3 regions of the Terasakiella sediminum genome follow, and region 3 is predicted to be linked to each of the others. Evidence: predicted binding sites of a transcription regulator. Region 3 holds the regulator's gene; each other region holds the start of a gene.
The links. The regulator LexA, encoded in region 3, represses DNA repair genes until DNA is damaged. The targets are predictions, from matches to a motif close to ATGTTCTANTTTGGTTC.
Positions count from the first base shown of each region.

Region 1 (3,280 bases), on a different contig from region 3:
AGGTAAATGATTTCTTTCATTGAGGGTTACTCACCTGATCAAGGTGGATGTCGGTGCTTCCTATTGCGTGTAACACTTGAAGCATAAAAGTCGCGCTGAAACTGCCTCGCGCTATTTTGTTGCTTATGTTCTGAGGGCTTTCCTCAATTCCCAATTCCTGCAAGCGTTCAGAGACTTCTATGAAGTTCAGGTCTTTGCGCGCTATCTCGCTTTTCAGCAAGCTTTTCGCGTACTTTTTCCAATCTTGGCCCATCGGACTTTCCTTTAAAAATATGATTATTCATCATATATGATGATATTTCATTTGACAAGAGGCTGTTAATTGGTGATAATTCATCATATTCGATGATTTATCAGGCAAAACGATGAACCAGCATTTTCTTCTATCCTCAAAAGCAAGGACGTTATCCGTCGCCAAAGTGGCGCGAATGACGGAAGAAGATGCGTATGACTTGTTCAAACAGGTTCGTTGGTCCATGAATGATGGTGATCCGGTATGCCCTCATTGTGGCTCTGTTGAGTGCTGGACATTCAAAAGCCGTCGTATCTTCAAATGCAAACATTGCAACAAGCAATTCTCTGTCACCAGTGGGACAATCTTCTCTGGCCGTAAACTGGCTTTGCGGGATTATTTGCTGGCAATTGCGATCTTTGTGAATTCCTGTAAAGGCGTTTCAGCCCTGCAACTGTCTCGTGATCTTGGCATTCAATATAAATCTGCTTTCGTACTGGCGCATAAACTGCGTGAAGTCACAGGTGATGAATTCCAGGATGCAATCCTATCTGGTGAAGTTGAAGTGGATGGTGCTTACTTTGGTGGTTATCTGAAACCTCGTAACTGGAAAGAGAACCGTGTGGATCGTCGTTTACGTCGTCACCAGAACGGCAAGCGCCGCTGTGTCTTTGTTATAAGAGAGCGCGAAGGCCGCGCGGTTCCCGTTGTTATCAAGTCTGAGACAACCGAAGCTGTGGGGGCGGCCATTCGCAAACACATCGATCAATCAGCTATCATTCATGCAGACGAGAATGGCGCATATGATGCGCTACACGCTCAATACCAAATGTTCCGTATCAATCACTCACGCGTTTATAGTGATGGTGAATCTTGTACCAATGGGGCCGAAGGTTGGTTCTCTCGTCTGCGTCGTGCAGAGATTGGCCAACATCATCACATTGCCGGGAAATACCTTCATTCCTATGCAAATGAGATGGCCTATAAAGAAAACCGTCGTCGCCAAGACAACGGCTCTTTGTTTGGTGATCTGTTGTTTAAATCTTTGAACCGCCCCATGTCACGTAATTGGGCTGGATACTGGCAAGGCAACAACCAGCCGGGCGAAGTTCTGTTGTATCCGCATTGATCAGCCAGAAATGCCTAACAAGATTATTGTTAGGGCTAAGGTCAACCCAACCATGATTTCTAGGCGCTGTAGACGATCTTTAAACATGCTGGATTATACCTCATTAACCTACGCGGTCCAACTCCCATAAAGCCATGCTCTTTGGGCCTATGGAAGCAATGCGTTTGACTGTGCCTTGAGATTGTAAACGGTCAATAGTGCCTTCCACGCGTTTCTTAAGGTTCTCTCTGTCATTTTCATCCAGTGGGACAATAAGCTTTTCACTGAGCATGGCTGTGATATCTGATACGGTAAGCGGCTTTCTGGAATCTCTGAGGATTTCCAGTGTCATTTTGTTGGTGTCACCATTTTTAAGGCCGGGAATCACCTTGAGCTTCTTCTTCGGCTTTATTTGGCTTATGGGGTAATTAGGATCGAAAATCTTAATGGTGGAGCCGATATGCGCCAAACTGCCTTTCAGATCACGAACCTGCTTGCGCAATTCATCCAGTTCGCCTGCCAACTCGGCATATTTCGTGATCAAACCAGATAAAACATGTGATGTAGCCATTAAAAAACCCCACTGCTTATTGAGTGAGGCTATTTTAACGATCTGGTTCAATCCTGTTTAGGTGTGTTTGCTACATAATACCGGTAATTTCAGACTTTCTGACTCAGGTATGTTCCGATTCGCATGGAACTTTATGAGAACATTGTTTTAAAATCTGTTTAAAAACAATGTGTTCACAAATGTTCTTGCGAATGAGAACATTTGGTGTACATTTAAATCAATTGCAACAGCCCGGTCAGATGTGGAATAAGGGAGCATTGATATGTCTCAGTCGGCACTTAAGCTCGTGGATAAGGATACCATGGATAAAAATAAAGCATTAGAAGCAGCAGTCGCGCAGATCGAACGTTCGTTCGGTAAAGGCTCCATTATGAAGTTGGGCCAGCGTGAAAATGCGGTTGAAACGGATGTTATTTCAACAGGCTCTTTGGGGTTGGATATCGGCCTTGGGATCGGCGGTGTGCCGCGTGGCCGTATCGTTGAAGTTTATGGTCCGGAAAGTTCTGGTAAAACGACACTCGCGTTGCACATTGTTGCCGAAGCCCAGAAGAATGGCGGCACCTGTGCCTTTGTGGATGCGGAACATGCCCTGGATCCGGTTTATGCCCAGAAGCTTGGTTGTAATGTTGATGATCTTCTGATTTCCCAGCCGGATGCCGGGGAACAGGCCCTTGAAATTACCGATACGCTGGTGCGTTCCGGTGCGATTGATGTGCTGATTGTCGATAGTGTGGCAGCCCTTGTCCCGCGTGCGGAACTTGAAGGCGAGATGGGGGATCATCACGTTGGTCTGCAGGCCCGTTTGATGAGCCAGGCACTGCGGAAACTGACGTCTACCGTGTCACGTTCCAACACGCTGGTGATCTTCATCAACCAGATCCGTATGAAGATCGGGGTGATGTTTGGTAACCCGGAAACCACAACAGGTGGTAACGCACTGAAATTCTATTCTTCCATCCGTATGGAGATCCGCCGTATTGGCCAGATCAAGGACCGTGACGAAGTGGTCGGAAACCAGACCCGGGTGAAGGTGGTTAAGAACAAGATGGCACCGCCGTTCAAAACCATCGAATTCGACATCATGTACGGTGAAGGCATTTCCAAGATGGGTGAAATTCTTGACCTGGGTGTGAAGGCCGGGATTGTTGAGAAATCCGGTTCCTGGTTCTCCTATAATTCGACCCGTGTGGGCCAAGGGCGTGAAAATGCCAAGCAGTTCCTGCGTGAGAACGAAAGTGTCACACAGGAAATCGAAAGCCTGATCCGCCAAAATGCAGGTCTGATTTCAGATGCGATGACCAAAGGTGAATCTGCGGACGCAGAAGAATAATCCTTTGGAATTACAGTTGCTTTTCTGTTTTGTTTTGAA
Region 1 covers NZ_JAWLVJ010000027.1:1,532-4,811, forward strand. The annotation lists gene RYZ26_RS17240 (DUF1937 family protein) at 1-20, opposite strand, end outside; gene RYZ26_RS17245 (DUF6471 domain-containing protein) at 17-253, opposite strand; gene RYZ26_RS17250 (IS1595 family transposase) at 366-1,361, shown strand; gene RYZ26_RS17255 (hypothetical protein) at 1,465-1,911, opposite strand; gene recA (recombinase RecA) at 2,174-3,241, shown strand.
Region 1: the regulator LexA is predicted to act here: its motif matches at 2,038-2,054, upstream of recA (recombinase RecA).

Region 2 (3,280 bases), on a different contig from region 3:
CCAGGTCCAGATAACACTGGTGCATCTCGATGGAAAAATTGGATCGTTCAAAATGCGTCTGCAAGGTTTGGGATGCTTTATCCAGATCCACATTCAACGCCTGCAACTGGGCTTCGTCTGCTTCCGGTCCCGGTGTCAGGCCGAACCAGCGTGCCCAGGGCGGCGTCAGGTGTGCCAGCATACTGGCCGCCAGCTGATCCACTGCATCCGGGGCCGTGCCATCAAACAGTTTATCTGCGCGTTTTTCACCGGGTGTGCCGCCGCTGAAAAAGCCCGTGCGATGGGGCAGTGCAAAATCATAACATTCCTGCCAATGACTTTCCCAGACGTTGCGACGTTCCTTTGCTTTTTCAAACCGTTCAAGCACGTCTTTTGGTGTCAATTCCGACATAATCAGTCTCCTAACAATTGCTTGCCCGATGTCGGGATTGCATTACTTTGTTCCAACCCACGCCAGGATGTCTGAATGGTGCCCTGACGCCCGCGGCGACGGCGTTCCATATTCTTCAGACGCTCTTCACGTTCTGCATCTTCCGGTTCTGGCGGTGCAGGTGGTTCTGGTGGGGGTGCCGGGGGTTTTGGGGATGAAAATACTCCTCCCATGGGACTCTCCTTTTTAAAATGTTCAGGGGAAGGCCTGAAATTGGCCCAAAAAAAAGCCCCTCGAGCGTGCTCGAAGGGCTTTAGTCACAGTTTTCCTGTTGACTGAGACAAAACCTAACGAACTAAGCGCCAAATGTCAAGTAATTTTTCCTATATATTCTCTTTTTGTTCTTATTGAGCGCTTTATAGAGCTGCCATGGGGTTAAAACCCGCCAATCGCGTGCACCAACCAGTCGCTTGACCACTTCGACGCAAGTCATCGGTGCCCAACAATGCGGGGTCGCCCGGGTGGTATCCACATTTACTTTCAGAACCCGCATGCCTTGGTCCCTATACCATTTCAAAAGACCTGCAAGTTCATAACCTTCCAGCAGCTTGACGGTAAAGTTGTTGCTTAAAGGGTCCAGCCAGATACATCCGCGATCTGTTTCCAGAATGACAAAGCAATGGCGAAACCCGGGTTTCAAGAGTTTGAGCCACCAAACCCCTGCATTGTCGCTAAAGACAACCAGTGCTGTACTCATTGTACGATTCCTTTCTGTTGCAGGGCATCGCCCAGTTTAATTAAAGCCTCTTTCCATAAAGGAACATCTTCGCGTTCCTGCCTGACATATTCATCCGGTGGGGTAAGCCGTTCCCCATATTGGCCAAGCACCTGCAGATGCTGACCTTCAATGCGGCGTTTCTGATAAAGACGCATAACAGCACGGTACACATCATCCGGGCTGCAAGGCCTCGGGGTTTCAACCATGCCGGATATAAAGCGGGCGCCATCCAGACGCATGACCTGACAACGCGAAAACCAAAACCAGGCTTCTTCACCATCAGCAAAAGGAACAGTTTCAACATCATGGCTGGGGGGCAGAACAATTCGTTTTGTAGTCGACATACTCATATACTCTCTGGTGTATTTTGACAAAAGAACACAACAAGAACATTTAAATACAGTAATTTTGTCCTATGTCAATGACAAGTTTTCAATAAATTCCTATAGCATTGTGATCTTATTTCTATAATAATGCTCGAATGTTGAAACATGCTGATATCTGGCGCGCTATAGATCGCCTCGCACAAGAGTACGGATTGTCCGCGTCCGGCCTTGCGCGTAAAGCTGGACTTGATCCCACGACATTCAATAAAAGCAAGCGCTTGACCCGTGAGGGCAAAGCCCGCTGGCCAAGTACAGAAAGCATTGCGAAAATCCTGGAAGCCACTCATTCAGACCTAGCTGAGTTCATTGGATACGTGCAGGGTGAAGGTGGGCGTGGTGTCATCAAAAATGTCCCCCTGATCGGTCTGGCACAGGCGGGATCACAAGGATTCTTTGACGATGCGGGCTATCCAACAGGGGGCAGCTGGGATGAAATCCCCTTTCCTGATGTGCCCGATTCCAATGCCTATGCCCTTGAAATATCAGGCGCAAGTATGGAACCCGTCTTTCGTGATGGGGACCAGGTTTTGGTCTCGCCCAACGCCAATATCCGTCGCGGAGACCGTGTAGTTGTAAAGACAGTTGAAGGCGAAGTTATGGCCAAACAACTGCGCCGTCGATCCGCCAGAAAGATCGAATTGCAGTCTTTAAACCCGGAATATGAAGACCGCATCTTCGAAATGGATGAGATCGTCTGGATTCACCGGATCATCTGGGCATCCCAATAGGGGTTTACAAATTAAAAAATCAGATTAGGTCTATTTTCCTACAAGGAGAATAAAATGACTGATCTGACTCTGCGTTTCAACGGACCCATTCCGCGTTATCTCACGCCCCTGCCCACCGGGACCATTCTGTCTGCACGGCGGCTTTGGGAAACGTGCTATCATCAAAGGCAACGTAAAAAGCAGTTGCATAAAAAAACTTTAAATCGCTATCCTTCACAAAAGAAAAAACAATCACAACATTAAAAGTGAACATTCCAAAGGTGAGGAGAGACGTATGGGAAATGTCGGTAGCGGCAAAACCTGGACATATTTTGATGGCAAATGGTCCGAAGGCAATCCAGAAATGATGGGCGCACGCACCCATGGGGTGTGGCTTTCATCCACCGTCTTTGATGGTGCACGCGCGTTTGATGGTGTAGTCCCCGATCTTGACCTCCATTGCCAGCGATCCATCGATTCTGCGCGTATCCTGGGGATGGCGCCTATGTTAAGTGCCCGTGAAATAGAAGAACTCGCATGGGAAGGGGTCGCCAAATTCCCTGCCAAGTCAGAACTTTATGTCTGCCCCATGTTTTATGCGGATGCGGGATTTATTGCACCTGATCCGGCCAGCACCCGTTTTGTCCTCAGCATCTTTGATGCCCCGCTACCGGAACCAACCGGGTTTAGTGCCTGTAAATCCAGTTTTCGCCGTCCGGCACGCGATATGGCCCCCACGGAAGCCAAGGCCTCCTGCCTCTATCCCAATGTGGCGCGCTGCGTTAAAGAAGCAACCGATCAAGGGTTTGATACCGCTGTGGTGCTGGACCCTAACGGGAACGTTGCCGAATTTGCCTATACCAATCTGTTTTATGTCAAAGACGGCACCCTCTTTACCCCTGCCCCCAATGGCACCTTCCTGAACGGCATTACCCGTCAGCGCGTCATTAAACTGGCCCGCGCCAATGACTATCAGGTCATTGAGAAACCTGTCGCCTTTGAGGAACTGCTCGAGGCTGATGAGATTTTCGGCACCGGG
Region 2 covers NZ_JAWLVJ010000020.1:76,965-80,244, reverse strand. The annotation lists gene RYZ26_RS15195 (portal protein) at 1-391, opposite strand, end outside; gene RYZ26_RS15190 (hypothetical protein) at 394-603, opposite strand; gene RYZ26_RS15185 (hypothetical protein) at 726-1,127, opposite strand; gene RYZ26_RS15180 (hypothetical protein) at 1,124-1,492, opposite strand; gene RYZ26_RS15175 (S24 family peptidase) at 1,630-2,262, shown strand; gene RYZ26_RS15170 (hypothetical protein) at 2,317-2,505, shown strand; gene RYZ26_RS15165 (branched-chain amino acid aminotransferase) at 2,537-3,280, shown strand, end outside.
Region 2: the regulator LexA is predicted to act here: its motif matches at 1,525-1,541, upstream of RYZ26_RS15175 (S24 family peptidase).

Region 3 (3,280 bases):
ATGACGCCTTTGCCAAAGTTGCAGAAGGCATAAAGACCTTAACGGCAGAACAGATTTCTGTTGCTGAGGCCTTGGGTCGTGTGTTGGCTGAAGATGTTGCTGCACGTTTGACGCAACCGCCTTCTGCAGTTTCGTCCATGGATGGTTATGCGGTTCGCTCAGCAGACGTTCAGACGCAACCCGTTATTGTTGAACGTGTTGGCGAATCACAGGCGGGTGGTCCGTTTGAAGGGACAGTTAGTCCAGGCCAGTGTGTGCGTATCTTCACTGGTGCGCCAATGCCTGCGGGCGCAGATGCCGTCATAATGCAGGAAGATACGGATGTTGCGGGCAATCAGGTCACGTTGAAAGAAGTCGCCTATGAAGGAAAATTCGTTCGTCGTGCCGGGCTTGATTTTTCTGAAGGTGATATTCTGCTAAAAAAAGGCCAACTGCTGAGTGCGCGTGACATTGGCTTGCTGTGCGCTATGAATGTGCCCTGGGTCAAAGTTTACCGCAAACCCCGTGTTGCGATTTTGGCAACAGGTGATGAACTTGTGATGCCCGGCGAAGCGGTTCGTGAAAGCCAGATTGTCAGCTCCAACTCTTTGATGGTTGCAGCGATGGTGACGGCCATGGGCGGTATTCCGATCAACCTTGGCATTGCCGGGGATACAGAAGAGTCCTTGCGTGAAACTCTGCGGGGTCTGGAAGGTGCAGACTTGTTGATTACATCTGGTGGTGTTTCTGTCGGAGAATATGACCTTGTCAGAAATGTACTTGGGGAAGAAGGTCTGGATATCGATTTTTGGCGCATTGCTATGAAACCAGGGAAACCTTTCATGTTCGGCCATATAGCTGGAAAGCCAGCAATGGGGCTGCCGGGGAATCCCGTATCATCTTATGTCACGGCTTTTTTGTTCCTGCGCCCTGCCCTTCGTAAAATGCAAGGTGGTACATTCGAGCAAGATAAACCTGTTCGCGTGATCCTTGGGGCCGATGTTCCAAAAAATACAATACGGCAAGAATATATGCGAGCTGTGTTCTCTCGTGACAACGATGGGCGTTTGGTTGCGACACCTTATGATAAGCAGGATAGTTCTATGCTTGCCAATCTGGCCCATTGCGAAGGGTTTATTATTCGTCCTGTTCAGGCGCCAGAATTAAAGGCGGGTGAGGAAACCGATGCAATCTTTGTTACGGACTCATCCTTGAGTGTCTGATCGATTAGTTTGTTCTTGACCTGTTTTAGGAACTAAAGTAGAACATTGGTAGTGTTTTACATTTGTTCTGTCTCGGGAGGTTGAGAACATGCTGACGAAAAAACAGTATGATTTGCTTTTGTTTTTGGAAAAACGCTTAAAAGAAACGGGTGTTTCCCCTTCCTATGACGAAATGAAAGAAGCGCTGGATTTGAAATCCAAATCCGGCATTCATCGATTGATTACGGGCCTGGAAGAGCGCGGTTTTATTCGTCGCCTGCCCCATCGGGCGCGCGCTGTTGAAGTTTTACGTGTTCCTGAAAATCAGGATCAGCTGGACGCGCCCCTAAGTTCAGACAACACAAGGGTTGATGATCCTAAAGTCATTGGCAATCAAATCGGTGGGACCGCCGGTAATGCTGGTGCGAATACGGATGTTCTTCCTGATTCAGAAGCTGTGGAACTTCCGATGTTTGGCCGTATTGCAGCAGGCACACCGATTGAAGCTTTGCGTGATAATTCTGCACATGTGGATGTACCTGCAAGCATTCTGGGACTTGGCGAACACTATGCGCTGGAAGTTGATGGAGATTCCATGATCGAAGCAGGTATCAATGATGGTGATACCGTTATTATTCAACGCTGCACGACGGCGGAAAATGGCGCAATTGTTGTTGCTTTGGTGGATAAAGAAGAAGCGACACTTAAAAAACTGCGCCGCAAAGGCGGTTCTGTTGCGCTGGAACCTGCAAATGCCGCTTATGAAACGCGGATTTTCCCGCCAGAGCGTGTGAATATTCAGGGGCGCCTTGTTGGTTTGATCCGTAAATATTAGGATTATTGGCCGTAATTTGCCCAGGGGCGAGTGCCTCTTACGCCTTTGACTGTTTCGATTTTTATTTCATCGCTGTTGATATAAATGGCATGTGCGCCTTGTTGTTTTAATGCATGTGCATCAATGATGTGAAGGGGGCGTTTGCAGATACTTGGGCTGTTGAATGTTGTAATCAGTATATCTGCTTTTTGGCAGTCTTCATTCAATGCCAGAGAGTTCTGATTCACGCTGACACTATAGCCGGATTGATGGACGTACTGGCATCCTGCTTTGTCACAGGGCAAGTTTGTTTTGAAGGGCGAGAGCTGTTTTTCTTCCTGGCCCCAGCTTCTTTGCCAGCTTTCTCTGGTATAAGCTGCATATCTTACATCTGAAATGAAAGTTTCACCTGTTTCAGACTTGATTGCGGTTAATTTGCCGTTTGAATTGATCAGTACATCCGGTTTAGGGATCATAGATGCGTTGATCACCCCTACCCCGATGATGCAGATGCCAAATTTTCTGATGTAACCGGGGTAAATGCTGGTGATTAATCCGCCAATTGTTATGAAAATCAGGGCGTTCGTTCCCATGCGGGGAACGGAGATTTGTGAAAAAGGGATGTCTGCGGTGGTTTTTGCCACCCAAAGCAAGCTTTCAATCCCCCACCCCATAACGCTCAGGCTTAAAAATTCCAATCCCAAAGGCATCAAGGCCAGGGATAAAAGGCCAAAGGGCATGATCCAGAAGACAGTGATGGGGATTGCCAAAAGATTAGATCCGATACCGTACAAAGCAATTCGGTTAAAGTGAAAGGCAGCAAAAGGTGTGGTTGCTAAAGAGGCAATCAGGCTGGATTTGAAAACGTCTTTTAGATATCGAATGGGGTTGGGTTGACTGAAGTCCGTTTGTTTTTTCTCATAAAAGGCAACCAGTGCTGTTACGGCTGCGAAAGAAAGCTGAAAACTTGCACTTAACAGACTTTCCGGAAAAGAAACCAGGATGAGAATGGCAGCCCAGGAGACCGTCCTTAATGACATGGCTTTCCTATCCAGTAAAATGCCGACCAAGACGATTGAGGTCATGACAAAAGCGCGAATGGTCGGCGTGCTTCCGCCTGTCAATAAAGTGAAGAACAAGGCGGCAAATATGGCGAGAAAAGCAGCGATCTTTTTGATGGGGTAATTTAGGGCAATTGCAGGGATGAGGCTTAAAAATGACCGGATGCTCAGAAAAGCAATGGCCGAAACCAGGCCGATATGAAGCCCTGAGATGGCTAGAAGAT
Region 3 covers NZ_JAWLVJ010000004.1:208,864-212,143, reverse strand. The annotation lists gene RYZ26_RS04735 (molybdopterin molybdotransferase MoeA) at 1-1,202, shown strand, start outside; gene lexA (transcriptional repressor LexA) at 1,291-2,016, shown strand; gene RYZ26_RS04725 (ComEC/Rec2 family competence protein) at 2,019-3,280, opposite strand, start outside.